DNA from 2 places in the Rhizobium sp. RHZ02 genome. Region 1 is predicted to be linked to the other one. Evidence: riboswitches for the same ligand, from Rfam matches in the RefSeq annotation. Region 1 holds a riboswitch; the other holds the start of a gene.
The links. A riboswitch is a leader RNA that binds a small molecule or an ion and turns the genes downstream of it on or off. The one in region 1 is predicted to bind S-adenosylmethionine.
Positions count from the first base shown of each region.

Region 2: it holds a riboswitch for S-adenosylmethionine, as region 1 does, so the genes downstream of both, metA (homoserine O-succinyltransferase) here and IB244_RS25950 (O-succinylhomoserine sulfhydrylase) in region 1, are expected to answer to the same signal.

Region 1 is NZ_JACUZX010000026.1:72,756-88,865, forward strand. It holds gene IB244_RS25885 (quinone-dependent dihydroorotate dehydrogenase) at 1-982, opposite strand, end outside; gene IB244_RS25890 (DUF952 domain-containing protein) at 979-1,332, opposite strand; gene IB244_RS25895 (hypothetical protein) at 1,441-1,839, shown strand; gene IB244_RS25900 (response regulator) at 1,929-2,576, shown strand; gene IB244_RS25905 (helix-turn-helix transcriptional regulator) at 2,679-3,344, shown strand; gene IB244_RS25910 (thermonuclease family protein) at 3,356-4,093, shown strand; gene IB244_RS25915 (tellurite resistance TerB family protein) at 4,147-4,560, shown strand; gene IB244_RS25920 (transporter substrate-binding domain-containing protein) at 4,573-5,448, opposite strand; gene IB244_RS25925 (hypothetical protein) at 5,664-6,338, shown strand; gene IB244_RS25930 (methyl-accepting chemotaxis protein) at 6,572-8,596, shown strand; gene IB244_RS25935 (hypothetical protein) at 8,720-8,905, opposite strand; tRNA gene IB244_RS25940 (tRNA-Gly) at 9,157-9,230, opposite strand; gene IB244_RS25945 (2'-deoxycytidine 5'-triphosphate deaminase) at 9,286-10,380, opposite strand; SAM riboswitch at 10,453-10,531, shown strand; gene IB244_RS25950 (O-succinylhomoserine sulfhydrylase) at 10,577-11,761, shown strand; gene apaG (Co2+/Mg2+ efflux protein ApaG) at 11,962-12,354, shown strand; gene IB244_RS25960 (Hsp33 family molecular chaperone) at 12,355-13,350, opposite strand; gene argF (ornithine carbamoyltransferase) at 13,443-14,360, opposite strand; gene IB244_RS25970 (aspartate aminotransferase family protein) at 14,403-15,599, opposite strand; gene IB244_RS25975 (GcrA family cell cycle regulator) at 16,028-16,110, shown strand, end outside.
Region 2 is NZ_JACUZX010000002.1:204,155-220,264, forward strand. It holds gene mtgA (monofunctional biosynthetic peptidoglycan transglycosylase) at 1-258, shown strand, start outside; gene IB244_RS03810 (DUF1868 domain-containing protein) at 356-1,075, shown strand; gene IB244_RS03815 (glutathione S-transferase family protein) at 1,087-1,734, shown strand; gene rpmF (50S ribosomal protein L32) at 1,891-2,076, shown strand; gene IB244_RS03825 (hypothetical protein) at 2,223-2,627, shown strand; gene phaR (polyhydroxyalkanoate synthesis repressor PhaR) at 2,631-3,203, opposite strand; gene IB244_RS03835 (acetyl-CoA C-acetyltransferase) at 3,439-4,620, shown strand; gene IB244_RS03840 (beta-ketoacyl-ACP reductase) at 4,689-5,414, shown strand; gene IB244_RS03845 (hypothetical protein) at 5,411-5,563, opposite strand; gene IB244_RS03850 (hypothetical protein) at 5,652-5,798, opposite strand; gene IB244_RS03855 (SIS domain-containing protein) at 5,940-6,668, opposite strand; gene nagA (N-acetylglucosamine-6-phosphate deacetylase) at 6,683-7,834, opposite strand; gene IB244_RS03865 (SIS domain-containing protein) at 7,834-8,865, opposite strand; gene IB244_RS03870 (GntR family transcriptional regulator) at 8,862-9,635, opposite strand; gene IB244_RS03875 (aldose epimerase family protein) at 9,748-10,770, opposite strand; gene metA (homoserine O-succinyltransferase) at 10,896-11,819, opposite strand; SAM riboswitch at 11,855-11,932, opposite strand; gene IB244_RS03885 (ABC transporter ATP-binding protein/permease) at 12,083-13,909, shown strand; gene IB244_RS03890 (DUF5666 domain-containing protein) at 13,914-14,474, opposite strand; gene IB244_RS03895 (ABC-F family ATP-binding cassette domain-containing protein) at 14,669-16,110, opposite strand, start outside.

The DNA of each region.
Region 1 (16,110 bases):
CCGGGAGGCCCGGCCCCTCATAAACCATGCAGGAATAGAGCTGCACGAGATCGGCACCGGCCTTGATCTTCTCGAGCGCGGTTTCGGCGGACGAGACGCCGCCGACGCCGATGATCGGCAGGCCTGGGCCGACGCGTTTGCGCATTTTGGCGAGAACGGCGGTCGATTTGTCGAACAGCGGCTTGCCGGAAAGCCCGCCGGCCTCCTTCGCCTGACGCTGGTCCCTGAGGCCCTCGCGGGAAAGCGTGGTGTTCGAAACGATCAGGCCGTCCAGGGCATGCGACAGCGCTTCGGCGGCGATATCGTCCAGCCCCTCTTCCGTCAGATCAGGCGCGATCTTCAGGAAGACTGGGATCTTTCTGCCTGCCTTTTCGGCTTCGGCATCGCGGGCAGCAAGCACTGCCGACAAGAGCGCGGCGAGGCTTTCGCGCGCCTGCAAATCGCGCAGGCCCGGCGTGTTCGGTGATGAGATATTGGCGGTGAAATAGCGAGCGACCGAATAGAACCGGCGGATGCCGAGGACATAGTCGACAATGCGGTCCTCGCTGTCCTTGTTGGCGCCGATGTTGACGCCGATCATGCCGTTGCCGCGAATGACCGACAGGCGTGCGAAGGCGGCATCGTGGCCTTCGTTGTTGAAGCCGAGGCGATTGATGACGCCTTCATCCTCGACCAGCCGGAAGATGCGTGGGCGCGGGTTGCCGGGCTGCGGCTTCGGCGTCACGGTGCCGATCTCGGTGAAACCGAAGCCGATCTTCAGCAACGCTTCCGGAACCTCGGCGTTCTTGTCGTAGCCGGCCGCCATGCCAATCGGATTGACGAAATCGAGCCCGGCAACGCTCTGCCGCAGGCGCGGATCGGGGGCGATCCGGCAGGCCGGCACGGCGCCTGCCTTCAGTGCGGCAATCGACATGCCATGAGCGGTTTCGGGGTCGAAGAGGAAGAGACCCTTGCGGGCGGCGTGCTTGAAAAGCTCGATCATGGCGCAAGATCCGGAAAGACGTGCTGGCCGGCGACATCGAGCGGCAGCGGCGCCTCCCATAACACGGCCGACATCGGCAATTCCGCATAGAGGTGTGGAAAGAGAGCGCCGCCGCGCGAGGGTTCGAAGACGAGTTCGTCGCCGAACTTGCTGCTATCGACGGCAACGAGCAGAAGCCCCGCCTGGCCGGCGAAGTGAAGGGCCGCCGTCTGCCTGACCTGGGCGGCTGTCGAGAAGTGGATGTAGCCGTCCGTAAGGTCGATCGGCGCGCCACGAAAAACGCCGGCTGCCCTCGCCTCCTGCCAGAGCGTTTCCGTCACGATCTTGTAAAGCGTGGGTGTCAGGGTCATGATAACCTCAGAATGGCTGGTCTTTCCCGGGCTTTGCCGCAAAGCGGCGGCGATGTCCACGCCTCGCCGCGAAAAATGCGGTGGCCACCGAGATTTCCGGAGGAAACCATGAGAAATATCGCAATCGGCCTTTTCGCGCTTCTCCTGCCGCTCGGCGTTCATGCCGCTGAAACCGACGCATTGCGCTTTCAATTGGAGCGTAGCGGCGACCACTTCGTGCGGCTCGACAAGCAGACCGGCGCCATGTCGCTTTGCGAGGAGAAGGACGGCGCGCTCGTCTGCAGGATGGCCGCCGATGAGCGGGCGGCCTATGAGCAGGAACTCGACCGGCTTTCGGCCCGCGTCACGGCGCTGGAGAACAAAAGCATCGTCAACAAGGCGCTTCCCTCCGACGAGGAGATCAACCGTTCGATCGGCATCATGGAGCGCTGGATGCGGAGCTTCATGGGGATAGTCAAGGAATTCCCAAGCGAGGAGGAGCGCAACGCCCTTCCGCAAAAGACATGAATTGATATAGTCACCTCCGAATGGAGGCATGTATCGTGCGGAGGCACGAGGCATGTCTCGGCGATCGAACTCTTGGGAGGGAGCTATCGATGCAGGAACAGACAATCATCATTGCCGACGACCACCCGCTTTTCCGGGATGCGCTGCGCCAGGCAGTGATTGGTATGGAAGGCCATCCCGAGATCGTCGAGGCCGGCGATTTTGCCGCAGCGCGCATGGCGGCTGGAGCACATCCCGAAGCGGACCTGATGCTGCTCGATCTATCGATGCCTGGTGTCAGCGGCTTTTCCGGCCTGATGGCGCTTCGCTCCGAATTCGCCGGGCTGCCGATCGTCATCATTTCCGCGACGGATGACGCCACGACGATCCGTCGCGCGCTCGAACTCGGCGCATCCGGCTTCATCTCCAAATCCTCCGGGATCGACGACATTCGCCGCGGTATCCAGACGGTCCTTGCCGGCGATATCGCGACCCCCGAGACTTATCGGGACGGGCAGGAACAGGATCCTGATGTCGCCGACCTGATCCACCGGCTGCACACGCTGACACCGCAGCAGAGCCGTGTGCTGACGATGCTGGCGGAAGGTCTTCTCAACAAGCAGATCGCCTATGAGCTCGGCGTTTCCGAGGCGACGATCAAGGCGCATGTCTCGGCGATCCTGCTCAAGCTCGATGTCGACAGCCGTACGCAGGCGGTGATCCAGCTCGGCAAGATCAACATGGCCTTGGTCGCCTGAGGCGAGACAGGATTTTATTCCTTTCATCTCTTTACTCCCGCTGGGCTTGCGGTTAATATTTCGTCGTTGAACGATGGCGCAGGCGCGCAGGAATCAGGCGACATGCTGTCACACGAGCAGATTTGGGGGGCGATCGACAGGCTTGCCGAACGGCATGACCTGACGCCTTCAGGTCTTGCCCGGCGCGCGGGGCTCGATCCAACCTCCTTCAACAAGTCCAAGCGGCTCTCCGCCGATGGGCGGTTGCGCTGGCCGTCGACGGAATCGATCGCCAAGGTGCTGGATGCAACGGGCGCCAGCATGGAGCAGTTCCTGACGTTCATGCGGCCGGCAGGGAGCTTTTCCAGTCTTCCGGAAGGCGGCTTCCCGCGGCAGGGCAGCTCGATTCCGCTGCTCGGCTTTGCGCAGGCCGGTGCCGGCGGCTTCTTCGATGATGGCGGCTTTCCGGCTGGGCAAGGCTGGGACGTTGTGGAATTCCCGGCCGCACCCTCGCAGAAGGCAGGCGTCTATGCGCTCGAAGTCCAGGGCGAGAGCATGATGCCGCTCTACCGCGACGGCGACGTCTTGATCGTCGAGCCTGGCGCGCAGGTTCGACGCAATGATCGCGTCGTCGTCAAGACGCGCGAAGGCGAAGTGATGGCGAAGGTGCTGTTGCGCCAGAGCCCGCGATCGATCGAATTGATGTCGCTCAACCCGGAGCATCCCAACCGAACAATTGAACTTTCCGACGTGGATTGGATCGCCCGCATCATCTGGGCCAGCCAGTAGGAAGATATTCCATGCGTCCTGCGGCAATTCTGACCGCTGTTGCAGGGATCGGAATTGTCGCCGACCTGATTGCGGCCGGCGGACAGCGGCTTGGCTCGGCCATTGATCCGGCGGAAACGGCAGCGCCGATGGAAGCGCAAGTGCCGCCCCCCGCTCCGACGGCTCAACCGACCTCAAATCCCGAAGCCAGCATGAATGCGCGGCGTGTCGACGAGGCCAGCCAGTTCTACCCTGCGGTCATCGACGGCAAGCCACTCGAGCGCATCGCGCCCGTTGTGCCGGAGCAACCGGCAAACCCTGCCAAAGACAGGGGCGTGAACCTTGTTCGCCCGATCGCGGAAAGCGCCGGTGTCCTGGCGTTTGGCGACCGTCGCCTGCAGCTTGCCGGCATCGACCCAACGCCGGCGGACAAGACATGCATCGACAGCGGGGGCCGTGAGTGGCCATGCGGGATGCTGGCAAAGACCAATCTGCGGCTGCTGCTGCGCCTCAGGGCCGTCCGCTGCGATCTCGACAGTGCGGAATGGACCGGTACCGTCACGGCCGCCTGCAGGATCGGTACGCAGGAAATTTCACAGTGGCTCGTCGAAAACGGCTGGGCAGAGGCGGCGAAGGGATCTGCGCTCGCCGAGGCCGGCGAGAAGGCAAAACAGGCGGGCAAAGGCATCCATGGCAACGACCCTCGCAGCCTCGCAGAAACCAGCGGTCCTGAGGATCTGCCTTCCGATCTGCCGCCCGACGGCTTGTAATGTCGCTGGGCAACTCCTAGACTCTGGCCTCACTTCGAAGGGATCATCGAGACATGAACAAGCCGCTTTCCGCCCATGACGCCTTGATCTACGTGATGGTGATGGCATCCGCCGTCGACAGCACGATGAACGATCGCGAGATGGAGCGCATCGGCCAACTGATCGGCTTCCTGCCGGTCTTCCGTGATTTCGACGACGAAAAGCTGATTTCCATCGCGCGCGATTGCGCGGGACTGCTGGCTGGTCCCGAAGGGCTCGACATCGTGCTCGAAACCGTCAAGGACACGCTGCCGTCGCGCCTCTACGACACGGCCTATGCGCTCGCGGTCGAAATTGCTTCCGCCGATCTCTCGGTGAAGGCGGAAGAGCTGCGCCTTCTCAGCCTGCTTCGCGACCGCCTCGGCCTCGATAAGCTCACTTGCGCCGCCATCGAGCGCAGCGCGATCGCGCGCTTTCGCAAGGGCTAGAGCCTTTCAGGTTTAATACAGGCCGTAAGGGAAGTAGCGCAGGTAGATTTCCTGCAGGCGGCCACTGCGCGACAGCGCTGCCAGCGCGTGATCGAGCGCTGCCGTAAGGACATCGTCCTTCTGACGGAGCATGATCGTCATGCCTTCGCCGAGAAACTGCTCGGAGAGATAAGGCCCGTCGAACAGCGCGCAGCATTTCGCCGAGGCCTCCGACGAAACCCAGAAGGAGAGCTGGAGGGAATCCGCGAAGACGGCCTCCAGCTTGCCATCCTTGAGTGCTGCAAGAAGGGCGTCCTTGCTGTCGAAGGGTACGGCCTTCACCTTCGGGAAATAGGCCGCCAGCATGGCTTCGTGCGCCGTCGCCTTGACGACGCCGACCGGATGATCGGCCAGAGCGCTGGCATTCTCGCCCTTGATGGAAGCCTTTAAGTTTCGAACGAAGCGGGCGGGCAGCATGAGATAGGGGCGCGAAAAGGCGAACTGTCGCCGCAGCTCCTCGCTGACGGCGACGCCGGCAATCACGGCATCGCCCTGCGAGGCCGCGAGCGCGGCATTCAGGTCAGCGAACGGCAGCGCCTGGATCTGGCATTTGCTGGCAATCTCCAGCTCGTTACAGATCTCGCGGGCGAGATCGACGTTGAAACCGGAAAGCTTGCCATTCTGATCGGTAAAATTGAACGGTGGAAAGTCGATCGTCGTCAGGAAACGCAGGCGGACGAGCGACGAAAGATCCGGTTTGGCAAGGCGCTCCCTGGAATCGAAAAGCAGCGGCAAGCCTGGCATCGCCTCCTGCGCCGACAACGAGAGCGGGCAGAAAAACACAATCAAAGACAGCCAAAAGCTGCATAGCCCCTTAAGATTCAGGGATGCTAGTTTAAATTGCATCATTATGATCGACCTCGGGGAAAGCATGCACTGCCATTCTGGAAACGGTGTATCAGAGTCATGCGTGTCGGGGAATATGCGTCGGGCGGGATCGAAGACCGCACGCTCTTGGATGATGGTTCAATACGCCACGGCGCGCCGCCTGCGCGCGCGGTAAACGATTCCTACCAGAGGTTCTGCTGCAACTCGGCATCGGCAGGCCGACAATCGCCCGCCCGATGCAGGTCGCACGCCGCAACGGCGCGAGCATCGAACAGGAACTCATTGCAAGCGGCTCCATCGATGCCGACAGCTACTACGCATCCCTGGCGCGCGGGCTCCGGCTTCCCTTCCTTTCGGCAATCGACAGCTCCCTCCTCAACGATGACAAGGCACTCGACAGCCAGCTTCTGCAGGCTCGCTGCGTCCGGCTGAACTACATCAGCAAAGGCATGCTGGCGATCGTGCCGGAAGCCCGAAACCTGGTGATGCGCGAGCCAGCGCGCCTCCCGCGCGAGATGGGCGTGGGCGGCTTTCTGGTGTTCCAGTTGCTGATCGGAGGAATGCTGTTTTCCTCTCTCACCCATCCCTGGCTGATCATGCTCCTTGTCACCACCGCCGGCTACCTAGCGCTCGGCTTTCCGCCCGCCGGCAGCAGCGAAGGCGCGCTCTTGCTCCTCGATCTTGCCAATATGGCGGCAAGCTACGGCCTCTTTCTGCTGCTCGGCAGGGTCGCGATGCTGCGTGAGGAAAAACGCAGCATCGGCTGGCGCTGGATCTATGTCCCGCTCTATTGCCTGATGATCTCGGTGGCGGCATGGCGCGCCCTTCTCGAGCTGCCGAGAAAGCCCTTCTTCTGGGACAAGACGCCTCATGTCCCTGTCAGCACCAGTGAGAAGTTGCGCCCCGCTTAGCATGACTCGTCCCTAGGCGGGGGGACCCGAAATTTTTTCCGGGGACAGATCCCAAGCGTTAGGGCCACATTAAGCAATGTCCCATTCTATTCGCCAGGACGACGCCGGCTCACGGGCCGAATGCATGATGCGCATGTCGAGCCTTCCGGGCATCCCACCATGCCGTATCCCGCGACATAAAATGCTTCAATAGTCGGCCCGCCCGCGGTCGGGTCAAGCGACTGGACATAGCCATGCTGAAGAACTTGAAAATCCGGACGAAGATCATTTCTGTCGTCGCGCTTCTCGGGGCGATCGCGCTCGGGGGCCTCGTTTATGTCATCACCGAATTCCGCGGTGCCGATGCCACCTACAGCGCCTTCATCGATAACGAGGCACTGGCAGCCATGCAGGCATCCCGCGCCAGCGCCTCGGCAACCGCTGCCGTGCTGCAGGTCACGCTTATCGCCGGCCTCAAGCCGGAGACGCCGGCTTTCAATACGGCGCTCACGACGCCAAGCAAGATGCCTCAAGCGCGCGAACGCCTGGAACAGGCGGCGGCCTTGGTACCTAGCCGCAAGCCGGCGATTGACGACATCCTCGTCGGCATCGCCGAGATGGAAGCGCTTTCCAGCAAGGTCATCGACCTCGCCAAGGCAAAGGACAGTGCCGGCGCGCAGCTTGCAGCAAGCATGCTCAATGCGAAGCTGAACACGGTCACTCCGAAAATGATCGCCAACAATGATGCGCTGATGGCATTGCTGAACGATGGCGGCGACGCGCTCTCCATTAGCGTCAACCAGCGCATCACTCTCAGTTTCGTACTGATCGGGCTCGCTGTCATGGGCGCGATCGGCCTTTCTGTGTGGGTCGCGCAATCGGGGATCACCACGCCCATGGTTCGTCTGCGTGACCGGATGGCTCAGCTTGCCGAGGGAGATACGCACGGCGCCATCGACGGCCTCGACCGTCGTGACGAGGTTGGCCAGATGGCCGGCGCCGTTGCCGTCTTCCGCGACAATGCCGTCGATCGTATCCGGCTTGAGGGCGAGGCCGAAAAGAGCCGCAATCTCAGCGACAGCGAACGCCGAGAACGTGAAGCTCAGCGCGCAACCGAGGCTGCCGATCTCTCGCGCGCGGTCAGCGCGCTTGGCGACGGCTTACGCCGGCTGGCCGCAGGCGACCTCGCATCTCGGATCGATACGGCGTTTGTCGGCGACCTCGATAGTCTGCGACAGGATTTCAACAACTCGATCCTGCGCTTGAACGACACTATGCAGACGGTCGGCGCCAACGCCCGCGCCATCACTGCCGGCGCAACCGAGATCCGCGCCTCGGCGGACGAGCTTTCGAAGCGCACCGAGCAGCAGGCAGCGTCCGTCGAGGAGACGGCAGCGGCCCTCGAGGAGATCACCACCACCGTGAAGGATGCCGCCAAGCGTGCCGAGGAAGCACGTGGGCTCGTGGCACGCACGCGCGCCGGTGCAGAAAAGTCCGGCCAAGTGGTCAGCAAGGCCGTCAACGCCATGCAGCAGATCGCGCAATCCTCCGCGGAGATCGGCAACATCATCGGCGTCATCGACGACATCGCCTTCCAGACCAATCTTCTGGCCCTCAACGCCGGCGTCGAGGCCGCGCGCGCCGGTGAAGCCGGCAAGGGCTTTGCCGTCGTTGCCCAGGAGGTGCGTGAACTTGCACAGCGCTCGGCCAATGCCGCCAGGGAGATCAAGTCGCTGATCACCACATCGGGCGACCATGTGCAGACGGGCGTGTCGCTTGTCGGCGAAACCGGCAAGGCGCTTGATGCGATCGTTCACGAGGTTCAGGAGATCAACCAGCACGTCGACGCGATCGCCGAGGCCGCCCGCGAGCAATCGACCGGCCTGCAGGAGATCAACACGGCGGTGAACTCGATGGACCAGGGAACGCAGAAGAATGCGGCCATGGTCGAGGAAAGCACGGCGGCGAGCCACAAGCTCGCGACGGAAGCGGCGACACTCAACAACCTGCTCGACCAGTTCAAGCTGACCGGCACTGGCAGTTTCAGCGCTAACATTGCCGCGGCAGCGCCGCTGCAGGGCACTCACATCCATTCGGCGCCACGGCCGGCCGCGCCACCGGTCGCAGCCAGAAAGGCACCCGTCCGCATCGCCACTCCGGGTGTCACCCGCCCCTCTAGCTCGCCGGCTCGGGCGCTTGGGCAGAAACTTGCAAGCGCATTTGGTGCAAGCAGCGCCTCTTCGAGCCCACGCGACGACGCCGATTGGACGGAATTCTGATCCCAGCAAAACGGTACAAAAGCAAAGGGCGGCTCAATGCCGCCCTTTTCGATTATAGACTTTCGACTTCAAACAGCGAGCCATGGCCCGGCTGCCGCACAAGACGGAAGCTAAAAAGGGTGCTCAGGCAAACCCGAGCGGAATTTGCTCGACCTTGCGGCCGCGACCATAATCGCGCTCATAGGAAGCACGATCGTCATCGCGCGCAGACGCAAGAACCACTTCCGGCGCATAGTAGCCGTCAGCGTAAGTGCCGGTATCGCCATTCTCCCGGATCTCGCGCTTCGCCGTGAAAATCTTCAAAAGCATTCTGCAACTCCTCCTGATCATGCCGACAACGACCAAGGGGTCGCCTGCGTTCCCGTGATATCGGAGAATAGTTAAAAATTAACCATGTTTATTAGAGAATTGTCAACTATTTCAATTTCCTTCGAGGCTACCTCTTAAGGGCGTTCTTTCCTCGTGGAGTAAGACAGCGAACGACGGCGGCCCACGTGGGCACCACGCTCAGACCACAGTGCGGATGAAATCCGCTCAGTCCCAGCAAAACCATCTGAACTTGGAGCGGGTGAAGGGAATCGAACCCTCGTATTCAGCTTGGGAAGCTGCTGCTCTACCATTGAGCTACACCCGCGTTGGAGCGAGATTTCCAATAGATGGGTGCCGCTGTCAAGCGGGCATTGGCGTTGTCAGATGCGGAAGTGCTTCGAGAGTTTCAGGCCCTGGGCCTGATAGTTGGAGCCGAGGCCGGAGCCGTAGAGGCTCTCGGGGTGCTCCTGCATATGCTCATAGACGAGGCGACCGACGATCTGGCCGTCCTCGAGGATGAAGGGAACCTCGTGGCTGCGGACCTCGAGCACGGCGCGGCTGCCGCGGCCGCCGGCGGGGACGTGGCCGAAGCCGGGGTCGAAGAAGCCTGCATAATGCACGCGAAATTCGCCAACCAACGGATCGAAGGGGGTCATCTCTGCCGCGTAGTGCGGTGGCACATGGATGGCTTCGCGCGAGACGAGAATATAAAACTCGTCCGGATCCAGGATCAGTTCGTTGCGACCGCGGCTATAGAGAGGTTCCCAGAAGTCATAGATGTCGTGCTGCGCCTTCTTGTCGACATCGACGACTGCAGTGTGGTGCTTACCGCGGTAGCCGATCAGTCCATCCTTGTCGCCGGCCAAATCAATCGACAGGGCAATGCCGCCGCCGGAGACGTTCGGCAGCTTGCTGGCGACCAGCGTTTCGGCATCGTGGAGCGCGAGCAATTCCGGCTCTCCAAGTATCGAATGGCCGACCCGGAAGCGGATCTGCGACAGGCGCGAGCCTCGACGCACGACGATCGGGAAAGTACGCGGACTGATTTCGAGATAGAGCGGGCCGGAATAGCCAGCCGGAATTTTGTCGAACTCCTGCGCGTAGTCGGTGATGACGCGGGTGAAGATATCGAGACGTCCGGTCGAGCTTTTGGGATTGGCCGAGGCCGACATGTCGGCCGACAGGTCGAGGCGCTCCATCAAGGGAACGATATAGACACAGCCGGTCTCCAGCACGGCGCCTTCGCTGAGGTCGACGACGTGGAGGCTGAGGCGATCGAGCTTATCGGACACCAAATGGGAAGGACCCGGCATGAAGCTCGCGCGAACGCGGAATGCCTTCGCGCCAAGCCTGAGGTCAAGGCTTGCCGGTTGGATCTGGTCGTGGTCCAAATCGCGCTCGCTGGTGAGACGTCCCGCCTCAAAGAGCGCGGCTATCGCGCGATCCGCCAAAATTCCTGTTTCGCGAGCCATCATGCCCCATCCATATTCGCGGGAGACAAAACCAAACTCAAGGAATTGACGCAAGCATAGAACGGCAGTATTGCACTTTTATCCCGTGGTGATTTGGCCGGTCGGCTTGCAGCCACGTTAAACAAGTGGCTAAAAGGACCGGGTGCAAAACCGGTCTGCTTTCGCGGCCGGTTTTTTTGTTGTTTGAAAGTGGTGATTCATGAGCAAGACTTGGCGCCCCGCAACCCAACTCGTTCACGACGGCTCTTTGCGCTCGCAATATGGCGAGACCTCGGAAGCCATCTACCTCACGCAGGGCTTCGTCTATGAGAGCGCGGAAGCGGCCGAAGCGCGCTTCAAGGGCGAAACGGAAGGCTATATCTACGCTCGCTACGGCAGCCCGACAAACGACATGTTCGAGAAGCGCATGTGCGCACTGGAAGGCGCAGAGGAAGCCCGCGCCACGGCCTCCGGCATGGCAGCCGTCACCGCCGCAATCCTCTGCCAGGTGAAGGCCGGCGACCACATCGTTGCCGCCCGCGCCCTCTTCGGCTCCTGCCGCTGGGTCGTCGAGACGCTCGCCCCGAAATACGGTATCGAATGCACGCTGGTCGACGGTCGCCATCTGGAAAACTGGGAAAAGGCGATCCGCCCGAACACCAAGGTGTTCTTCCTGGAAAGCCCGACCAATCCGACACTCGAGGTGATAGACATTGCCGGCGTCGCCAAGCTCGCCAACCAGATCGGCGCCAAGGTCGTGGTCGACAACGTCTTCGCCACGCCGATCTTCCAGAAGCCGCTCGAGCTCGGCGCCCATATCGTCGTCTATTCGGCCACCAAGCACATCGACGGCCAGGGCCGCAGCCTCGGTGGCGTCATCCTCTCCGACCGGGAATGGGTCAACGAGAACCTTCAGGACTACTACCGCCACACCGGCCCGGCCATGTCGCCGTTCACGGCATGGACGCTGCTGAAGGGACTCGAGACGCTGCCGCTGCGCGTCAAGCAGCAGACCGAAAACGCATCGAAGATCGCCGACTTCCTGGCCGATCAGCCGAAGGTCGCCAAGGTCATCTATCCCGGCCGCAACGATCATCCGCAGGCCGACATCGTCGCCAAGCAGATGAAGGGTGGCTCGACACTGGTCGCCATCGAACTCAAGGGCGGCAAGGAAGCAGCTTTCGCGCTCCAAAACGCCCTGCAGGTCGTCAAGATCTCCAACAATCTGGGCGACGCCAAGAGCCTGATCACGCATCCGGCTACGACGACGCACAAGAACCTGACCGACGAAGCACGGGCGGAGCTCGGCATTTCCGGCGGTACCGTTCGTCTTTCCGCCGGCATCGAGGACACGGACGACCTGATCGAGGACTTCGCCCAGGCTCTCGCAAAAGTGAACGCCTGATCAGCCGACATCGGCCGGATCGACGCAAATCCGGCCGACCGCCACATGCTGCTTTGCCCCACCCAAGACAGGTCAAAGTCAGGCTTAAGTGGCGAAACTTCTTGCCTTTACAGGCATTACGGACGTGATCGACTATCGGTTTATTGACGGATCGGCTGTCGTATAAGATACCGGTAACGTATATTGACTATGGTGTAGGCATGTACCGCGCCCTTACACGAGACATTGAAGTCGTCGTCGAACCTTTTTATCTGGAGGAGCAATCCGATCCGGAAGACGATCGCTATGTCTGGGGCTACCGGATCGTCATCAGCAACAATTCCGACAAGTCCGTGCGACTGGTGAACCGCTATTGGAACATCACCGACCAGAACGGCCTCGTCGATGAGGTCACGGGCGCCGGCGTCGTGGGCGAACAGCCGCGGCTCGCGCCCGGCGATACCTATGAATATTCCTCGGGCTGCCCGCTGGATACGCCGTCGGGGCTGATGTTCGGCCACTACCAGATGGAAACGGACGAAGGCGAGCTTTTCAATGTCGAAATACCCGCCTTCTCACTGGATTCGCCAGGGCTGCTGAGAGTCCTGAACTGATCACTCCGCAGGCTCTGCCACCTCTTCCACTTCGAAACGATAGGTCGTCGAGCAGAATTCGCAGGTGACCGAAATTGCGCCGTCTTCCTGACTGGCATCAATTTCCTCCGCCGAGAAGCCCTTCAGCACCCCCTTGATCTTTTCGCGGGAACAGCTGCACCGATCGAAGACCTCGCGCGGTTCGTAGACGCGAACCCCACGCTCGTGGAACAGACGATATAGCAGCCGCTCGGTGCCGACTTGCGGATCCGTCAGTTCGTCGGCGTCGATCGTGTCGACGAGCGAGCGGGCTTCCATCCAGGCATCGTCTTCCTTGTGGGTGCCGCCAGTCCTATCGCCGTCGCCGCCGTGAAGATCCGGCTGGCGCATGCGCTCCGGCGCTTCCGGCAGGAACTGGGCGACAAGACCGCCAGCCCGCCAGCGGTGGCGCGGCTTGCCCGCGTCGTCGCGATCGAAGAGTTCGGCAGCAGCAAGACGCACCCGCGTCGGGATCTGCTCAGACTGGCGGAAATAGGTGCCGGCAATCTCTTCAAGGGTCGCACCGTCGAGCGCAACGATACCCTGGTAGGGTTGGGAAAACTTGCCCTGATCGATTGTAAAGGCCAGCATGCCCTTGCCGAGAAGCTGTTCGGGCTCGATCTGCCCTGCCGCAACGGCCCTGTCGAGGAGGCCCTGGTTGAAGCGTGCGTAGGCACGCACGTTCTCAGGCGTCGAGAAATCGCAAACAAGCAGGTCCACCGGGCCGTCGCCCTTGGTCTGGACCGTGAACTTGCCTTCAAATTTCAGCGACGTGCCGAGCAGCACCGTCAGCACAACGACTTCGGCAAGAAGCCGCGCGACGGGCGCGGGATAGCGATGGCGCTCGAGGATCGCGTCCAGCATCGGCCCGAGCTGGACGGCGCGACCGCGCACATCCAGTCCCTCAACCTGAAACGGAACGACATGATCATCGCCGGCGAAATTGAATTCGCCGAGGGTGGCTGCAGGTTCTGCCATGGTCTTCTCCTAGTCTGAGAGCGGCAGACAAGGGTGTCCATCCGCTCGCACGGCCACCGGGCCTTCCGGCCAAACGTGGCGTCCAGTATGGTTCAGATCGCGCCCAGGCACCAAGCAAGAATCGACTTCTGCGCATGAAGACGGTTTTCCGCTTCATCGAAGACCACGGATTGCGGGCCGTCGATCACCTCGTCCGTAACTTCCTCACCACGATGGGCGGGCAGGCAATGCATGAACAATGCATCCTTGTCGGCCTGCGCCATCAAAGCCGAATTGACCTGATAAGGCTGGAATACGTTGTGACCACGGGCCCGATGTTCCTGATTCATGGAGACCCAGGTATCGGTCACCACACAATCGACGCCGGCGACCGCACGGTCTGCATCATGGTAAAGCATGATTTCGGCGCCCTCATTGCGGGCCCAGTTCAGATAGTGATCCTTTGGCTCGGAACCAAGGGGCACCGCCATATTCATGCGGTAGCCAAAACGCGCGGCTCCTTCGACCAACGAATGCAGCACGTTGTTGCCGTCGCCGGTCCAGGCGATCGTCTTGCCCTTGATCGGGCCGCGGTGCTCTTCGAAGGTCATGACATCAGCCATGATCTGGCAGGGGTGCGTATCATCCGTCAATGCGTTGATGACAGGAACGGTTGCATGCTCAGCGAGCTCCAGCATGCGGGCATGATCAGTCGTGCGGATCATGATCGCGTCGACATAGCGCGACAGCACCTTGGCCGTGTCACCGATCGTCTCGGCGCGGCCAAGCTGCATTTCTGTGCCCGACAGGAACAGCGTCTCGCCCCCGAGCTGGCGCATGCCGACGTCGAAGGACACGCGGGTGCGCGTCGAGGGCTTTTCGAAGATCATCGCCAGCATCTTGCCTGATAGCGGCTTGTCGCCCTGCCCGGCCTTGAAGGCCTGCTTGCGCGAGATTGCGTCATCCATGATGAGCCGTAGGTCGGATGCCGCGACGGCGGAGAGATCGAGGAAGTGTTTGGGGGAAGCCATTATCGTTACCTATCACGCCCGCCTTCCGACAGGCACTATTCATTAAGCCGTCTTCTTGACCTTCGCAGCGCGCACGCTTTCGGCGGCGCGTTCGAGGCGGGCAAGGCCCTCGCGGGCTTCGTCAGCAGTGACGACCAGAGGCGGCAGAAGACGAATGACATTGTCGCCAGCGGGTACGCCGAGCAGATGGGCGTCACGGATCGCCTGCAGCAGTTCGGAGGACGGCACGGCGGCCTTGACGCCGAGCAGCAGCCCCTCGCCCTTGATATCCTCGATGATATCAGGATAGCGATCCTTGAGCGAGGCCAGCCCTTGGCGGAATACCAGCGAGACGTCACGCACCTGCTGCAGGAAGCCCTCCGCGAGGATCACGTCGAGCACGGCACTGCCAACTGCCATGGCGAGCGGATTGCCGCCATAAGTGGAGCCATGCGTGCCGGCCTTCATGCCGGAAGCGGCCTCTGCCGTGGCAAGGCAGGCTCCGAGCGGGAAGCCGCCGCCGATGCCCTTGGCAACCGCCATGATATCGGGGGTAGCGCCTGACCACTCATGCGCAAAGAGCTTGCCCGTGCGGCCCATGCCGGTCTGCACTTCATCGAAAATCAGCAGCAGACCATGCTGGTCGCAGATCGCGCGAAGTGCCTTCAGGAACTCGTTCGTCGCCGGGCGGACGCCGCCTTCCCCCTGAATAGGTTCGATGAGGATCGCGGCCGTTTCATTTGTGATGGCGCTGCGGACTGCATCGAGATCACCGAACGGCACCTGATCGAAGCCAGGCGCCTTGGGACCGAAGCCTTCGAGGTATTTCTCCTGGCCACCGGCGGCAATCGTCGCCAGCGTACGGCCATGGAAGGCGCCTTCAAAGGTGATAATATGGAACCGCTCGGGATGGCCCTTGGAAAACTGATAGCGGCGCGCGGTCTTGATCGCGCATTCCAAGGCTTCCGCGCCGGAGTTCGTGAAGAACACCTTATCGGCGAAGGTCGCATCGGTCAGCCGCTTTGCCAGTGTTTCCTGACCCGGGATCTCATAGATGTTGGACAGATGCCAGACCTTGTCGGCCTGCTCCTTCAGCGCGCCAACCACATGCGGATGGCTGTGGCCAACGGAGGTGACGGCAACGCCCGCGCCGAAATCAAGATATCGCTCGCCCGTTTCGCTGATCAGCCACACGCCTTCTCCTCGCTCGAACCGCAGCGGGGCACGAGAGTAGGTGTCGTAAAGCGCGGCTTCAGCCATGGCGCGATCTCCTATCAGCAATCATCAGCAGCCGGACTCCGGCTAAGGAAAGCAGGTCCGGAAAATTAAAAATGCCGCCTTTCGGCGGCGAGCAGCACTATTTACTTTTCGCACTGCAATGTCAACAAAACTGAGGTTTCGCTGCATGCGTCAAGCAGCCATCCCGAGGCGCTCGACCTATCAACAACTATGTTGCATAAATGACTCTCACGCCCAGCAAGTTGGGGAAAACTTGAAAATCGATTCCCCGAGATTCAACCGACTCTTGTCACGGAGTCGGCCTCACACTAGGTTAAAACTCAATTACTAGGCTGCATGCGGCGGAACTAGTCACCAAAATTTGAGTAAGCGTTTCTTGCCTCGGATACGTCCGTGGCAACGGTGAAGGATTCTGCCTACACCAACGCTAATAAGGCGGAGACAGGGGCATGAACTGGACAGACGAGCGCGTTGAAAAACTGAAGAAGCTGTGGTCCGAAGGCCTGAGCGCCAGCCAGATCGCAGCACAACT
Region 2 (16,110 bases), on a different contig from region 1:
CGGCGCCTGATGGAGATCTATCTCAACATTGCCGAATGGGGGCCGGGGGTATACGGCATCGAGGCCGCGGCACGTCACCATTTCAACGTGCCGGCATCGAAGTTGACCAGTCGGCAGGCCGCTCTTCTTGCCGTGTCGCTTCCCAACCCCTTCGATCGCAACGCCGGCAAGCCCGGGCGTGGCTTGCGACGGCTCGCCGGCCTGATCGAGCGCCGCGCGCGAGGGTCGGGCGATTACATCAGATGCATTTATGATTGATATCGCAATAAGTCGTTGGTGCTCATGAGTGTCATCTGGCATTCGTGCTTTAAAATTATGGACGGAAATCCCTCCATCAAAGACCGGATTACCAGCGATGATTTCTGCCCTTTCGCCCAGCCTTCTGACCTATTCCGCCATTCATAATCCTGTCCCGCCGAGGCATCTCGGGACCCGCTACGACGCAACTGGGACGTTTCTGCGCGAGCCCGGCAATACGGTAGTCTGTCATCTGGTCGAGGGATCGCGCTCGCAGCGGGCGATCGTTGAAGCGCGTGAGACGTTTCTGGCGATGCCGGAAGCTTCGCAGTTCGCCTTCACGCCGATCTCCAGCCTGCACATGACCCTGTTTCAGGGTATTATCGAGTATCGCCGCACGCCGCCTTACTGGCCGGAGGACGTGGCGCTTGATACCGGGATCGAGCGCATGAGCGAGATCTTTCTGGATCGGCTGCAATCCTACGAGCCACCGGGCCCGTTTGAGGTTGAAGTCACCGAGGTCACGCCGGTCGGACTTACGGTGGACGGCACTACCGCAGCGGACCGGCGGATCATGAAGGACTGGCGGGACGCGTTCGCCCCTGTGTTCGGCTACCGGCACCCGGATCATGACACCTATGCGTTCCACGTCACATTCTGCTATCCGATCGCAAGGCTGCCGGAAGCGGCGCTCCGGGCATGGCAGGCGATGCTCGATGGCGCGCTTGCCACACTGCGCGAAACCGCTCCGGTGATAGAATTGAAGCCTCCGGCCTTCTGCTCTTTCGACGATATGAACCATTTCGAGGAGCGGCTTGTGTTCGCGCCTGCAGCGTAAAGGGAGATTTCATGGACAAGCTCACGCTCTATATCGGCAACAAGAACTATTCGTCCTGGTCGCTTCGGCCATGGATCGCCATGACGGCCGCCGGCATTCCCTTCGAGGAGGTGCTGGTTCCCTTCGATTTTCCCGCCGGCAATCCTCGCTTCAGGGAGTTCTCGCCAACGGGGCAGGTTCCTGTGCTTCTGCACGGCGAGGTTCGTGTCTGGCAGTCACTGGCGATCATCGAATATGTTGCCGAGCTCTTCCCGGAAGCCGGGCTATGGCCAAGGGAGCGTGGGAAGCGAGCGGTCGCGCGCGCTGTTTCCATGGAAATGCTTGCGGGTTTCGGAGCCCTGCGGAACGCCTGCCCGATGAATATCCGGCGGCCGAAGGGCAAGATCGCGCTTGCTGATGGGGTCATGGCCGATGTCGCCCGCATCGAGACGATCTGGCGCGACCTGCGCGCCCACTCCGGCGGGCCGTTCCTTTTTGGCGGTTTTTCAGGCGCCGACGCGATGTTCGCGCCAGTTGTCAGTCGTTTCGATGTATACGACCTGGTATCTGCCGGCGACACGCTCAGTTATATTGCAGCCATCAAGGCGCATCCCGCCTGGAAAAAGTGGGAAGAGGCGGCGCGATCCGAGCCCTGGATTGTCGAGGAAGACGAGGTCTGACCCTTGAATCGCAGGAATCTCAAAAAATAAGCTTGGGGACTGGTCAAGCCCCCTCAAGGCATGTATAAGCGCGCAAAATTTCCGAAATCGCGATACGTCGTTTCGGCCGCCAGTCTGGCCGTAGGATGTGTTTGCCCGTGAAGTGGAGTAAGAGAAATGGCTGTACCGAAGAGAAAAACGAGCCCGTCCAAGCGCGGTATGCGCCGCTCTGCCGACGCGCTGAAGGCTGCGACCTACGTTGAAGACAAGAACTCCGGCGAACTGCGCCGTCCGCACCATATCGATCTGAAGACCGGTATGTATCGCGGCCGTCAGGTTCTGACGCCGAAGGAAAGCGCATAATACATTTGCGCTCTGTCTGAGTAAGACTTGCGAGGTCGGCCATGTGCCGGCCTTTTGCTTTTTCCGACGACAAATACATTCTTTGGATGGCTTGAAGTCACGCGGCGATTTACGGCACTATTCTCTCGCTGGGGGAGATTTGCCACATGTTCAATGCTGTGCCGCTGATGGTTATTCCGTTCATTCTCTACAATATGTCGATGCTGGGCTTGATGGGCGGCGGCGGGCTTCCATCGCTCGAAAACGATGTCATCGTTTTGTCGATGATTTCGGGGGCCATGTGGAGCATGTCGCTCGGCGACCTCTTCATCGTCATCGCGCTTGCGGTTCTGTTCTTCGAAATACTGAAGGCGACCCGCAATGACGGCAGCCTTACCAATCACATATTGTCGATGCTCGTCTTTATTGCCTTCCTGGTCGAGTTTCTCCTCGTCCAGGATGCGGCCACCCAGGTTTTCTTCATCCTGATGACGATTGTGTTGATCGATGTGATTGGCGGCTTTGCCGTATCTATTCGCACCGCCAGGCGCGATGTTTCGATCGGGCTCTGACGCTTAGAGACTATCGAGTTTGTTCTGAAGGGCGCGCAGCTGTTCCTTCAGCTCGTCGATGTCCTTTGCTTCCGCCTTGCGGCTCTCCTTGGCCGGCGGCGTCATGAACGGTGAAAACATCTGCATGGCCTGCTGGAACATCTCGGTATTGCGACGGACCTGGTCTTCGACCAGCTGCATCGGCAGTTGCAGGTTCTTGCCGATCGGCGTTTCGCCGAAAGCGCGCGTGACCTGCTCGCGCATCTGCGCCTGCTGTTCGGTAAAGGCGCGCATGGAGTGTTCCAGGAAGCTCGGAACGACCATCTGCATCTGGTCGCCGTAATAGGTAATCAGCTGGCGGAGGAACGAGATCGGCAGGAGCGTGTTGCCCGTCTTGGATTCCTGTTCGAAAATGATTTGTGTCAGTACCGAGTGGGTAATGTCGTCCCCGCTTTTTGCATCCTGGACCGTAAAATCCTCCCCCTTCTTTACCATCTCCGCCAGGTCTTCCAACGTTACGTAAGTGCTGGTGCCTGTGTTGTAGAGGCGGCGATTGGCGTATTTCTTGATTACGATCTGCCCGTCATTCTTCGCCATATCAGTCTCCCGAAGCCCGTCTGATTGTTATGGAAATTCCTCCACGGAGGAATGTAGACGCAAACGAAGCCCAGTGACAATCTCTTTGTGCGATGCGGCAACCCCTTTTGCAGCAGAGATAATTTGCCCCAGCGTAAGCAGTGCCTAAAATTGAATGTTAGCGTCTTGTCGTTTGACTTGGCGCTGAAGCTTTGTCAGTTTCCTCTGTATCTGATGGAGTTAACAGGAGATCGTCATGTCGAGTTCATCCATCGTCATCGCTAGTGCAGGCCGCACAGCCGTTGGCTCATTTAATGGCGCGTTCGCCACCGTTCCGGCCCATGAACTGGGTGCGGCCGCGGTCAAAGGTGCGCTGGAGCGTGCAGGCGTCGATGCCAGCGAAGTCGATGAAGTCATTCTCGGCCAAGTTCTTCCGGCTGGCGAAGGCCAGAACCCGGCCCGCCAGGCCGCCATGAAGGCGGGCGTTCCCAAGGAGGCGACGGCATGGGGCGTCAACCAGCTCTGTGGCTCCGGTCTTCGGGCGGTGGCGCTCGGCATGCAGCAGATCGCGCTCGGTGACGCAAAGATCATCGTCGCCGGCGGTCAGGAGTCGATGTCGATGGCGCCGCATGCTGCGCATCTGCGCGGCGGCGTCAAAATGGGCGACATGAAGATGGTCGACACCATGATCAAGGACGGCCTGACGGACGCCTTCTACGGCTATCACATGGGCATCACCGCCGAGAACATTGCCCGCCAGTGGCAGCTCTCCCGCGAGGAGCAGGACCGCTTTGCCGTCGCGTCGCAGAACAAGGCGGAAGCCGCGCAAAAGGCGGGTCGCTTCGCCGATGAAATCATTCCGTACGTTATCCAGACACGAAAGGGCGACGTCACTGTCGATGCCGACGAGTACATCCGTCATGGTGCGACGTTCGAATCGATGGCCAAGCTGCGTCCTGCCTTCGACAAGGAAGGCACGGTGACCGCGGCGAATGCCTCCGGCCTGAATGATGGCGCTGCTGCAGCCGTGCTTATGACTGAAGCTGAGGCCTCCCGTCGTGGTATCCAGCCGCTCGTCCGCATTGTTTCCTGGGCTACGGCAGGCGTTGATCCGCAGGTCATGGGAACCGGACCGATCCCAGCGTCGCGCAAGGCGCTGGAAAAGGCGGGTTGGTCTGTCGGCGATCTCGATCTGGTCGAAGCAAACGAAGCCTTTGCCGCGCAAGCATGCGCGGTCAACAAGGACCTCGGCTGGGATCCTTCGATCGTCAACGTCAACGGTGGCGCGATCGCGATCGGTCACCCAATCGGCGCGTCCGGCGCGCGGGTGCTCAACACGCTCCTCTTCGAGATGAAGCGCCGTGGCGCCAAGAAGGGATTGGCGACGTTGTGCATCGGTGGCGGCATGGGCGTCGCGATGTGCTTTGAAGCTCTTTGAACAGCAGGCAATCCAACCATAACCTGAGCCCCGCAGGATAGCGGGGCCTTCAAATGAGGGAGCTGAACATGAGCAGGGTGGCTGTTGTCACTGGTGGTACCCGCGGCATTGGCGCCGCGATTTCCGTCGCACTGAAGAATGCAGGCTATGCAGTTGCCGCCAACTACGCGGGCAACGACGAGAAGGCGAACGCCTTTCACAGCAGGACAGGCATTCCCGTCTTCAAATGGGATGTTTCCGACTATGCATCATGCGGTGAGGGCATCGCGAAGGTAGAGGCTGAACTGGGTCCGGTCGACGTCCTTGTCAACAACGCCGGGATCACCCGGGACGCAATGTTCCACAAGATGACGCCGCAACAGTGGCACGAGGTCGTCAACACCAACCTCACCGGACTCTTCAACATGACGCACCAGGTCTGGGGTGGCATGCGCGACCGAAGCTACGGGCGGATTGTCAACATCTCTTCGATCAACGGCCAGAAGGGGCAGATGGGGCAGGCGAACTATTCGGCGGCCAAGGCCGGCGACCTCGGCTTCACCAAGGCACTTGCGCAGGAGGGTGCAGCCAAGAACATCACCGTGAATGCGATCTGCCCGGGCTATATCGGGACGGAAATGGTTCTCGCAGTTCCCGAGAAAGTCCTCAATGAACGGATTATTCCGCAGATTCCGGTCGGCCGCTTGGGCGAGCCTGAAGAGGTTGCCCGCTGCGTCGTCTTCCTGGTTTCCGATGATGCGGGTTTCATTACCGGATCGACGCTCAGCGCCAATGGCGGCCAGTTGTTCGTTTAGCGGATGGAGGCTGTAAGGCCGTTATCGTGGCTCTCGATCTGCTGCGAATAGCGGCCTTGCTGGCTGCGCGTATCGTACGGATTCAAGTATGCCGCATAGGTCGCCATGGCGATCGTCAATATTGCGGCTGCGCCGATAATTCTGGTCATGCCCTGCACTCCGAATTCCCCACGGCCCATTGGTCGTTCAAACCGGTGTCGATATTGGGGCGGATCTGAGGAATTATTAGGCTGTCTTTCAGCCCTTTGGGTGACGCCTTGCCTTAGCCCTGACCGGCACCTTTTGCATTGCGCGATCTTCGCCGCGAAGAGCGGCAGCGGCCGTTGTCACGAATGCAGCCGCAATCAGGATGGCGACCGCGGAATTCAAGATAATCTGCGTCATGGGACCGTTCCTTTCCAAGTCGGCGGGACGTAGCTTGCCGCTGTTCTTGAAAGAAATATGCGCCTCACTCGCACGGTCCGGTAGATTGAACTTTGGCGACCGACTGTCGGCGTGGCGTTGACAATCGGGCGCCGCGCTCTCCTAGAGGTGCGGATTGCGCGGTCGGTATTTTGACACCAGCCGCTGGTTCACCGCTGCCGCGCCCGGCATGTTGGCGCTGAGATAGATCGGTGCGTCGCCGCTCTTCGCCAGCTCCGAAGCAACCTCTGCGAAGATCGCGTTGAGGACCGTTGCACCGATCGCCGTGGAAACCGGCCCGACTTTTAGCTCCGTGCCCGGGAGCGCTATCACGGCATCGCCAGGGGGAAGACCGTTGTCCAGTACGATATCGGCGATGTCGGCCAGCCGCCGCCGGCCGTTTGCAATCGCACTCGAATAGGAGACCGACGTGATGGCGATCACCTTGGCGCCGATTTCGTGGCCATAATCGGCAGCTTCGATCGGCGCTGCATTCACGCCGGAGTTCGATGCGATGATGATGACGTCGCCGGGCTGCATCCCATAGCGCTCCAGTACCGGCCGCACCAATCCTTGCGTACGCTCGTAAACGGAACTGATTACGGCGCCTTCGTGCAGCATTGCGGAGCCGACGAGGACCGGGATCGTCAAGGCGAGGCCGCCTGCTCGATAGTGGAGCTCTTCCGCCAGCATATGCGAGTGCCCGGTGCCGAACACATAGACCCGCTTGTCGTTGTGGGCGGCTTCCAGGATCGCTCTGGCCGCCAAAGCCATGGGCTCGGCGAGTTCCGTCTTCAAGGCCTCGAGCCGGCCAATCAGATTGGAGAAATAAGCATCGGTGATCGCGGTCATCACATCCTCGCTTTCTAGGCGGCTTCACCGCTGATGAAGGTCCGTGTGACCTCCAGGGCGTCGGTGAGATGCACCAGGTCGGCCCGGGCGCCCGGTGACAGGTGGCCGCGGTCGTCAAGGCGCAGGAAGCGCGCCGGGTAGAGCGTCGCCATGCGAAGGGCCTCGGCGAGAGTCAGTTCCAGATAGGTAATCCCGTAGCGGATGGTGGACGCCATATCGACATCGGAGCCCGCGAGCGTGCCGTCCGAAAGAACCAGCTTCGAGCAGAACCCGCCCCTTTCGCGCCGAACCGTACGACCGTTCAACGTGAAAGAGTCTTGCTCCGATCCAACCAGCGACATCGCGTCGGTGACGAAAAAGAGCTTGCCCTCGCCCCGCTTGGCACGAAGCGCGGTTCGAAGCGCCTTCGGATCGACATGATGGCCGTCGGCGATGATGCCGCACCAGACCGAGGGGTGATCGATGGCCGCACCGACCAGACCGGGCGCCCGGTGGCCAAGCTGGCTCATGGCGTTGAAAAGATGGGTGACGCCACGTGCGCCGGCATCGAACCGTACCTCTGCCGCCTCGCTGGAGCAATCGGAATGACCGATGCTGACGGTGACGCCGGCTTCGCTGAGTTCGCGCACCTGTTTCGACGTGACCTGTTCGGCCGCCATCGTTACCAGCAGCGTGCCGATCGCCTCCTTGGCCACAATGAACGCCTTCACGTCCCTGTCTTCGACCGGGCGCATGAGCTCGGCAAGGTGTGCTCCCTTGCGGGCAGGCGCCAGATGCGGGCCCTCGAGGTGCAGACCCGCCACGCCGCGGTTCGACTTGACGGCTTCCTTGGCTGCCTCGATTGCTGCTGCTGTCGCGTCCGCGGTATCGGTGATCAGCGTCGGCAGCAATGCAGTCGTTCCGTAAGGGCGATGACCTTCAGCAATCATGTACATGGAGGCTGGCGACGGCTCGTCGTTGAGCATCCGGCCGCCACCGCCGTTCACTTGCGCATCGATGAAACCTGCGGAAAGCACGCCGCCTTCAAAGCGCGTGTGCTCACCGTCAGGAAGGTCGCCTGCCGCCGCAATCGCCTCGACACGGCCGTTCGAGACAATGAGCGCCTTGTCGTCGTGGAAGCGCTGACCGTCGAAGATCCGCGCGCCGGAGAAGATCTTGCGAACCATCACATCGTCTCCGTGACCTTGAGCAGGTTGGCCGGCTTGTCGGGGTCGAATCCTTTCCGACGGGTGACCGACTCGATCAGGCGGTAGTAGACGAGCAGCGAAACAAGGGGATCGAGCAATCCGCTGCCGGTCGTGGGCACCTGGACATTGATGCCGGAAACCGGCTTGGCCGAGAACGGCACGGTGGTGGCGCCCAGCTTTTGCAGTCGCTCCAGAGCCTGCACGTTATTGCCGAAGGCCGGATCATCCGGCGTGAAGGCGACGATCGGGAAGCCTGGCTGAACAAGGCGCATCGGACCATGCATCAGCTCGGCAAGGGAGAAGGCTTCTGCATGCAGGCCTGCCGTCTCCTTGGCTTTCAAGGCTGCCTCAAGGGCGATGGCGAAGGCAGGACCGCGACCAGCGGTGTAGAGTGAGCTGGCGTTGAATAGGACGTCCTCTGCGGCCTTCGTATCGATGCCGCTGGTTGCCTGGAGGGCATCGGGCAGCTTTTCCAGGGAGGCATGCAGATCGCGCTTGCCGCTGATGGCGGCCGTGACACCGGAAAGCGCGGCGACCGAGGCAATGAAGGACTTGGTCGCAGCTACGCTCTTTTCGGCGCCCGCATTGAGCCCGAGAACGATGTCGGCCTGCTTGGCAAGCGGACTATCGGTGACGTTGACGACAGCGATCGTCGTTGCGCCGCCGCGTTTTGCCGCATCCTGCAAGGCAACGATGTCGGGGCTCGCGCCGGATTGCGACACTGTGAAGTGGATGCCACCCTTCAGATGCAGCGATGCGCTGTAGACCGAGGCGATCGAAGGGCCAACCGATGCGACTGGCACGCCACAGGTGATCTCGAACAGGTATTTGAAGAAGGTCGCGGCGTGGTCCGAAGAGCCGCGCGCCGCGGTCGTCACGACGCTCGGAGCGCCCGATGCAAACAGCTTTGCAATTTCGTCGAGGACGGGCCTTTCTTTCTGCAGCAGCGTTGCGACGACCTCCGGCGACTGGCCGGCTTCCTGCAACATTAGCGACGGGCTTTCACTCATAGGTCATCTCCGATTCTCAATTCCGCAACAAAATCATATGCATCACCACGATAGTGGGAGCGGGTGTATTCAACGACACGCTGGTCCTCCAGACGCGACACACGTTCGATCAGCAGTGCGGGCGCGCCGGCATTCACGTTAAGCGCAGCGGCCGACGACGGATCGAGTGTGACCGCCGTCAATCTCTGCAGCGCTCGGACCGGGCGGTGGCCGTTCGCCGCGAGCGCTTCATAAAGAGATCCCTCGCCGCCACCGCCTTCGCCGAGAAACTTTATCGGCACGACAGCGCGTTCGATGGCAAGCGGCAGCCCGTCGGCAAGGCGCAGACGATCGAGGCGAAGAACCGGTTCATCAAGCCCAAGGCCAAGCAGGAACGCCTCTTCCGGAGATGGCGTGTTGACCGTCCGAGACAAGATCCTTGCGGCCGGAGCGCGGCCGCGCGAGCGCATGTCGGCAGAAAACGACGAGAGCCGCCACAGCGACTGTTCCATTCGCTCGACCTTGGCGGAAACGAAGGTGCCGCTTCCGTGCCGCGACTCGAGCGTGCCTGAATTCATCAGGTCGCGATAGGCGGTCCGAACGGTGACACGCCCGACCTTCAAGGCTTCGGCCAGATCGCGCTCGCCGGGGAGCGCCGTTCCGGGCTTCAGCAACCCTTCCTGGATCAAACCGGTCAGCGCCTGTGCCAGCCGCTTGTAAAGCGGCCCGGTCAACGCCTCGTCGCGCAGGCCACGGCTGTTCAGTTCCGCTATCAGACTGGTTCTATCCATCTCGCAATAATAGAACCTATTTAGAACCAATCGCAAGCAAGAAATGACGCGCAAAAAAAACCCCCGCAGGAAGCCTGCGAGGGTTGGCTCATTCGAGAACAAGGCGAGAGCGTTAGCTCTTCGAGAAAATGTAATCCGTTTCCTGACGCAACACTTCACCCGGGCGCAAAACGGCATCGGGGAAGCCCTCGTGGTTGATCGCATCCGGCCAGATCTGTGTTTCCAGGCAGAAGCCGGCGAAGGGACCATACTTGCGTCCATCGAGGCCTGGCACAGGCACGTCGAGTTTGAAGCCGGCGTAGAACTGTACGCCGGGCTCCGTGGTGCGAACTTCCAGCGAAACGCCTGAGTTCAGGCTGCGGGCAAGCGCGACGGAGCGCTTTGCGGTGCGTTCGGTGGAGAGGCAGAAATTGTGATCGTAGAGCGCCTGTTCACTACCGTCGAACCGCTTCATGGGCGACATCTCGCGGAAGTCGAAAACCGTTCCGGCGACGGGCCGTACCTCTCCGGTCGGGATCTGCAACTCATTCGTCACGAGGTAGCCGTCGGCTGCAATCATGATGTCGTGGCCGAGCGCATCGTCGCGGCCGTCGAGGTTGAAATAGGCATGCTGGCAGACGTTAGCGATCGTCGGTTGATCGCTCGTCGATTCGTAGGTCACGGAAAATTCGCCGTTGCCGTGTACCCGGTACGTCGCCTGGATGGTGCAGTTGCCCGGATAGCCGCCGCGACCGTCGGGATCGACGATCTTCAACACGACGCGGTCGGCATCATGCTCGACGATTGTCCAGTTCCGCTTGGCGATGTTGTCCTTGCCGCCGTGAAGATGGGTAACGCCCTTCTCGTTGAGATCGAGTTGATAGTTCTTGCCATCCAAGGTGAACTTGCCGCCGCCGATGCGGTTTGCGCAGCGCCCAGGCGTCGCTCCAAAATAAGAGGAGTGGGCGGGGTAGCTGTCAAAATCGTCGAAGCCAAGCAGCAGCGGCGCATCGTGACCGTCAAGGCGGAGATCCTGAATGACGGCGCCCCAGGTGATGATCTTGGCGGTCAGCCCGCCACCCTTGATCTCGACACGAAAGACAGTCTCGCCCGACTGGGTTTGCCCAAAAACTTCCCGTTTCAACATTTCCGCCATAGCGACCATCCAGATATATCTTTAATTGAGGCAGGGAACCTGCCCCCATTTGCCGCAAACCGCAACGGGTGTCGTAAAAAAGAAGCACGGTCAGACTAGGCGCGGCCGCTTAGCATCGGCTTCTGTCAGTTGCCCTTGCCGATGTCGTTGAGATCGTAAGGTGTCGTCTGGTAGATCTCGTTGATCCAGTTGCCGAACAACAGGTGCGCGTGGCTGCGCCAGCGATTTTGCGGCGCCAGCGACGGATCGTTGTGCGGGAAATAGTTGTGCGGCATCTTGATCGGCACGCCGGCATTCACGTCGCGGAAGTACTCGTCCGAGAGCGACGTTGAATCGTACTCCACATGATTGAACATATAGAGCCGCTTGCCCTTGCGTTCATGCACCAGGCAGACGCCCATTTCGCTGGATTCCATCAGGATCTCCAGGTCTGGTGACTTTTCGATATCGCTGCGGCGAACCTCGGTCCAGCGCGACACGGGCACTTCGAAATTGTCGGAGAAACCGTTCAGGTAGACCGACGACGGCTTCAGATTCCGGTGTCGGTAGACACCGAAGGCCTTCTCCTTGAGTTCGTACTTCGGAACGCCGTGGAAATGATAGATCGCGGCCATCGCGCCCCAGCAGACGTTCATCGACGAATGGACGTTGGTTTCCGTCCAGTCGAAAATCTGCTGCATTTCACCCCAATAGTTCACGTCCTCGTAGGGCAGTGTCTCGATCGGCGCGCCTGTTGTGATGAAGCCGTCGAACTTGCGGTCCTTCACTTCCTCCCACGTCTGGTAGAAGGCGAGAAGATGGTCTTCCGAGGTGTTCTTTGCTTTATGGTTGCCCACGCGGATGAGCGAAAGCTCCACCTGCAGCGGCGAAGCGCCGACCAGGCGGGCCATTTGCAATTCCGTCTTGATCTTGTTGGGCATGAGGTTGAGAAGCCCGATCTGCAGCGGCCGGATGTCCTGACGGATTGCCGCCGTCTCGGTCATCACGCGTACGCCTTCCTGAACCAGGGTTTCAAACGCAGGCAAGGTATCGGGGATCTTGATGGGCATTGCGGTCACTCGATCACAGAAACGAATATATCGCTATCGGTCCGCACGCGGCCCTTTAGCAACTTCTTTAACGTGGCTGCAAGCCGGCCGGCCAAATCACCACGGAGTGCCTTAAATAGCGCCAGTCGGGCTCCGAATCAATTGCTCATACGAAGAGTGGGGTCGATGCGAAGTCACTCACACGTTAAAGGTTGCTAGAATCTGTTGGTGGACACAGCGAATCACCACGTTTATTGAAGTAGAATGACGACTAGGGACGCGTAATGGCAGATGACCTCAAAGGCAGGCCAAGCATTCAAGGGCAGGACAGAGTAGGATACGACCTGAGCCTGGGCTATCGCTTGAGGGTCATGTTCTCGGCTTTCTGGCATTCGCCCGTGCGGGGAAGGGTCTTGGTGATCGCTACTGCGCTGATCGCCATCATTCTTGCGACCGCCTATGCCACCGTCATTCTCAACCAGTGGAACGCGCCATTTTACGACAGCATCGCGCGGCGTGATCTGCCCGGCTTCTTCCATCAGTTGAAGGTCTTCGCGTTGATCGCCGGCATGCTGCTGCTGCTCAACGTCGTGCAGGCCTGGCTCAATCAGATGACCGCGGTCTACATGCGCGAAGGCCTGACGCGTGATCTTGTCAACCAGTGGCTTCAGCGCAAGCGTGCGCTTCGGCTTTCGGCCAGCGGCCTCATCGGCGTCAATCCCGATCAGCGCTTGCACGAAGACGCCCGCAACCTCGCGGAAAGCACCACGAGCCTGATGATCGGGCTGGTGCAGGCGACGATCCTGCTGATCAGTTTCATCGGCGTTCTGTGGGATCTCTCAAGCGGCTTTATCTTCCGTTTCGGCACGCATTCCTTTTCCATTCCGGGCTATATGGTTTGGGCTGCGATCTTTTATGCGGCGTCCGCATCGATTCTCAGCCAACTGGTGGGCCGCAAGCTTGTAAAGCTCAATGCGGATCGTTTCTCGAAGGAAGCAGAGCTTCGCTTCGCGCTGATGCATGCCAACGAGAACATGCCGGCGATTACCGTGGCACGCGGCGAGGAGAATGAGCAGAAACGTATCGACACCGACATCAGTGCGGTGCTTGCCGTCATCAAGCGGGTGGCGATGGCCAACGTCAACCTCACCTGGGTATCGGCCGGCTACGGTTGGCTCGTCGTTGTCATCCCGATCATTGTTGCCGCACCCGCCTACTTCTCCGGCGGCCTGACGTTTGGCCAGCTGATGGTGTCCGTGGGCGCCTTCAACCAGGTCAACACGGCCCTTCGCTGGTATGTCGCGAATTTCGGTCCCATCGCCGAATGGCGCGCCACCCTGATGCGCGTCACCGATTTCCGGCAGGCGCTCACCAGCATGAATGACGAGATCAATATGAAGGGAACGATCAAGTACGAACGGAACCCTTCCGGAAACCTGACGCTGGAGCATGTCCGGATCGCCGCCAAGATCGGTGAGGACATCGACCAGTGCGGTGGTTTCCGCATGCACGAAGGCGCGGTGACGATCAAGGCCGGCGAAAAGGTCATGATCAACGGCGACCACAACGTGAATCGCAAATTGCTCTTCCTTGCGCTTTCCGAGCTTTGGCCGTGCGGCGGCGGCAAGATCGGCTTGCCGCCCACGGACGACATGCTTTTCGTCCCGCAATCGGCCTACATTCCGGGTGGTACCCTTCGCGAAGCATTGGCGTTTCCGGAACCCGTGGACGCCTATCAGAATGCCGATGTCGTTACGGCGCTGGAAAAGGCAGGTCTCCAAAATCTGGTTTCCCGGCTTGATACCCGAGCCCGCTGGGACAAGCTGCTTGACTCAGACGAGCAGCGGGCGATCGGTTTCGCTCGCCTGCTTCTCGTGCGGCCGAAATGGATTGTATTCGACGAAGTGCTGGAGGGCATGGAGCCGGAATGGCAATCGACGATGATGCAGGTCCTCGCTTCCATGCCTGAGGCAACGATGATCTACATCGGTCGGTCAGACACATACGTCGAGACTTTCAAGCCACGCGTTCTGCATCTTGAAGCGCTGCACGCGAAGCCTGAGATGAAGGTCGTGGCAAAGGCGCCGAACGCGCCGGCACCAGCACTCTGATCACTTACATCGGCGGTACGGCGCCGTTTGTGCCGACCGTGACATTCGCCGAGGACACAGTGCCGTCCGCAGCTTTTTCACCCATTACGATCACGCGCGCTCCTGCGACAAGATCCTTCTTTCCCGCAGGCGCGATGGTAACGATGGGTGTATCGTCGGCAATGGATATCGTCTTTTCCTTGCCCTGATAGGTGAGCGTGATGGTGTGGCCGTCGACTGCCTTGACGGCCTTAGCCACGGTTGCGTTGGTCATCGTGCTGTTCGGCTTCAGGTCCCAGGGGCGACTGCCTTCTCCGGTGCCTTTCATGGCTGCTGGAAAGATCAGCACTTCGAGAGCACCATCGCCGCCATCGGCTTTCGGCAACGAGGCGACGCCAACGAAATCCCCTGGCTTGATGTCTTCCACGGAAGCCTTCCTGATGCCGCGGACCTTCCAATCCGGCTTCAATTTTACCGTCTGCTCGGTGCCCTCTCGCGTTTTCACCACCAGCGTGTTGCCGTTCAGGCTTTCGATCGCACCGCGCACGCGTTGCGCCTCCTGGGCAAGCGCGCCGTGTGACGCCATAGTGAGGAAACCCGCGGCCCAGACGAGCCCGGTCAATGCGTTGAGATTGTGTGGCATGATCTGCATCCTTGCCGTCGTACGAACTGCGGCTACGGGGCGCAGCTTAGTCCCGCCGGTCGAAGGCTGACGAATCAATGAAAAGTGAAGCCAGATTGCCCAGCAACAGATGGGGCGGAATGGGAGGGTGTGCTGTCTCAGCCCTCCAACTCCTCCCGCAGCATCTCAAGCTCCAGCCATTCCTCCTCCATCTTCGTCAGGCTGTCGCGGAATTTCTCCATCTCGGCCGCTAGGCGATTGAACGTGGTGGGGTCTTTGCTGAACAGGCTGGGATCTGCCATCCGCTCTTCGCGCTTGGCGATTTCGGCTTCCGCCTTGGCCATTTCCTTCGGAAGATTTTCGAGCGCGAACTTCTGCTTGTAGGAAAGCTTGCCTTTTCCTTTTGCCGTTTCGGCGGAAGCGGCTGCCTCCTGCGGCTTCGCTCGTTCCGCCGCCTTCTCGGCCTTCCGTCGCTCGTCGATAGCGCCCTTTCGTTGTGCCAGCATGTCCGAATAGCCGCCGGCATACTCGATCCAGCGACCGTCAGGTGCATCCGGCACAGCCGGCGCGATTGTCGACGTCACCGTGCGGTCGAGGAAATCGCGGTCGTGGCTGACGAGAATCACGGTGCCGGGGAAGCCGGCGACGATTTCCTGCAGCAGATCCAGCGTCTCGATATCAAGGTCGTTGGTCGGCTCGTCGAGGATCAACAGATTCGCCGGGCGCGACATGATGCGGGCCAGCATCAGCCGTGCGCGCTCGCCGCCTGAAAGGTTCCTGATCGGCGTGCGTGCCTGCTCGGGCTGGAACAGGAACTCCTTCATATAGCCGGTCACGTGCCGCTGCTCGCCGTTGACGAGGAGGTTCTCGCCGCGGCCATCGGTCAGGTAATGGGCGAGCGTCTCTTCCGGATTGAGGTCTTCGCGCTTCTGATCCAGCGTCGCGATTTCCAGATTGGTCCCGAGCTTGACCGTGCCGCTGTCCGGCAAGAGCTGCCCGGTCAGCATCTTCAACAGCGTGGTTTTGCCGGCGCCGTTCGGGCCGACGAGACCGATGCAATCACCGCGATGCACGCGGATGGAAAAGGGAGCGACGATCGGCCGGTCGCCGAAGGTCTTCGTGATCTTCTCGGCCTCGATGACGAGCTTGCCGGACTCCTGCGCATCGGAAACCGTTGCCTGCACGGTGCCCTGCGGACCTTTGTGGCCGCGATACTGAGTACGCATGGTCTGCAGTTCGCCAAGCCGGCGCATGTTGCGCTTGCGCCGGGCCGTGACGCCGTAGCGCAGCCAATGCTCTTCGCGCTCGATCGCCTTGCCGAGCTTGTGCTGCTCGAGCTCTTCCGCCTCCAGAACCTGGTCACGCCAGGCTTCGAAATGGGCAAAACCCCTGTCGAGCCGCCGCGATGCGCCGCGGTCGAGCCAGACTGTTGCCGTTGAAACCTTCTCCAGGAAACGGCGGTCGTGGGAGATCAGGACGAGCGCACTGCGGCTCTTCTGCAGTTCGCCTTCCAGCCATTCGATGGTCGGCAGGTCGAGATGGTTGGTCGGCTCATCGAGCAGCAGGATGTCGGGTTCTGGCGCGAGTACGCGGGCGAGGG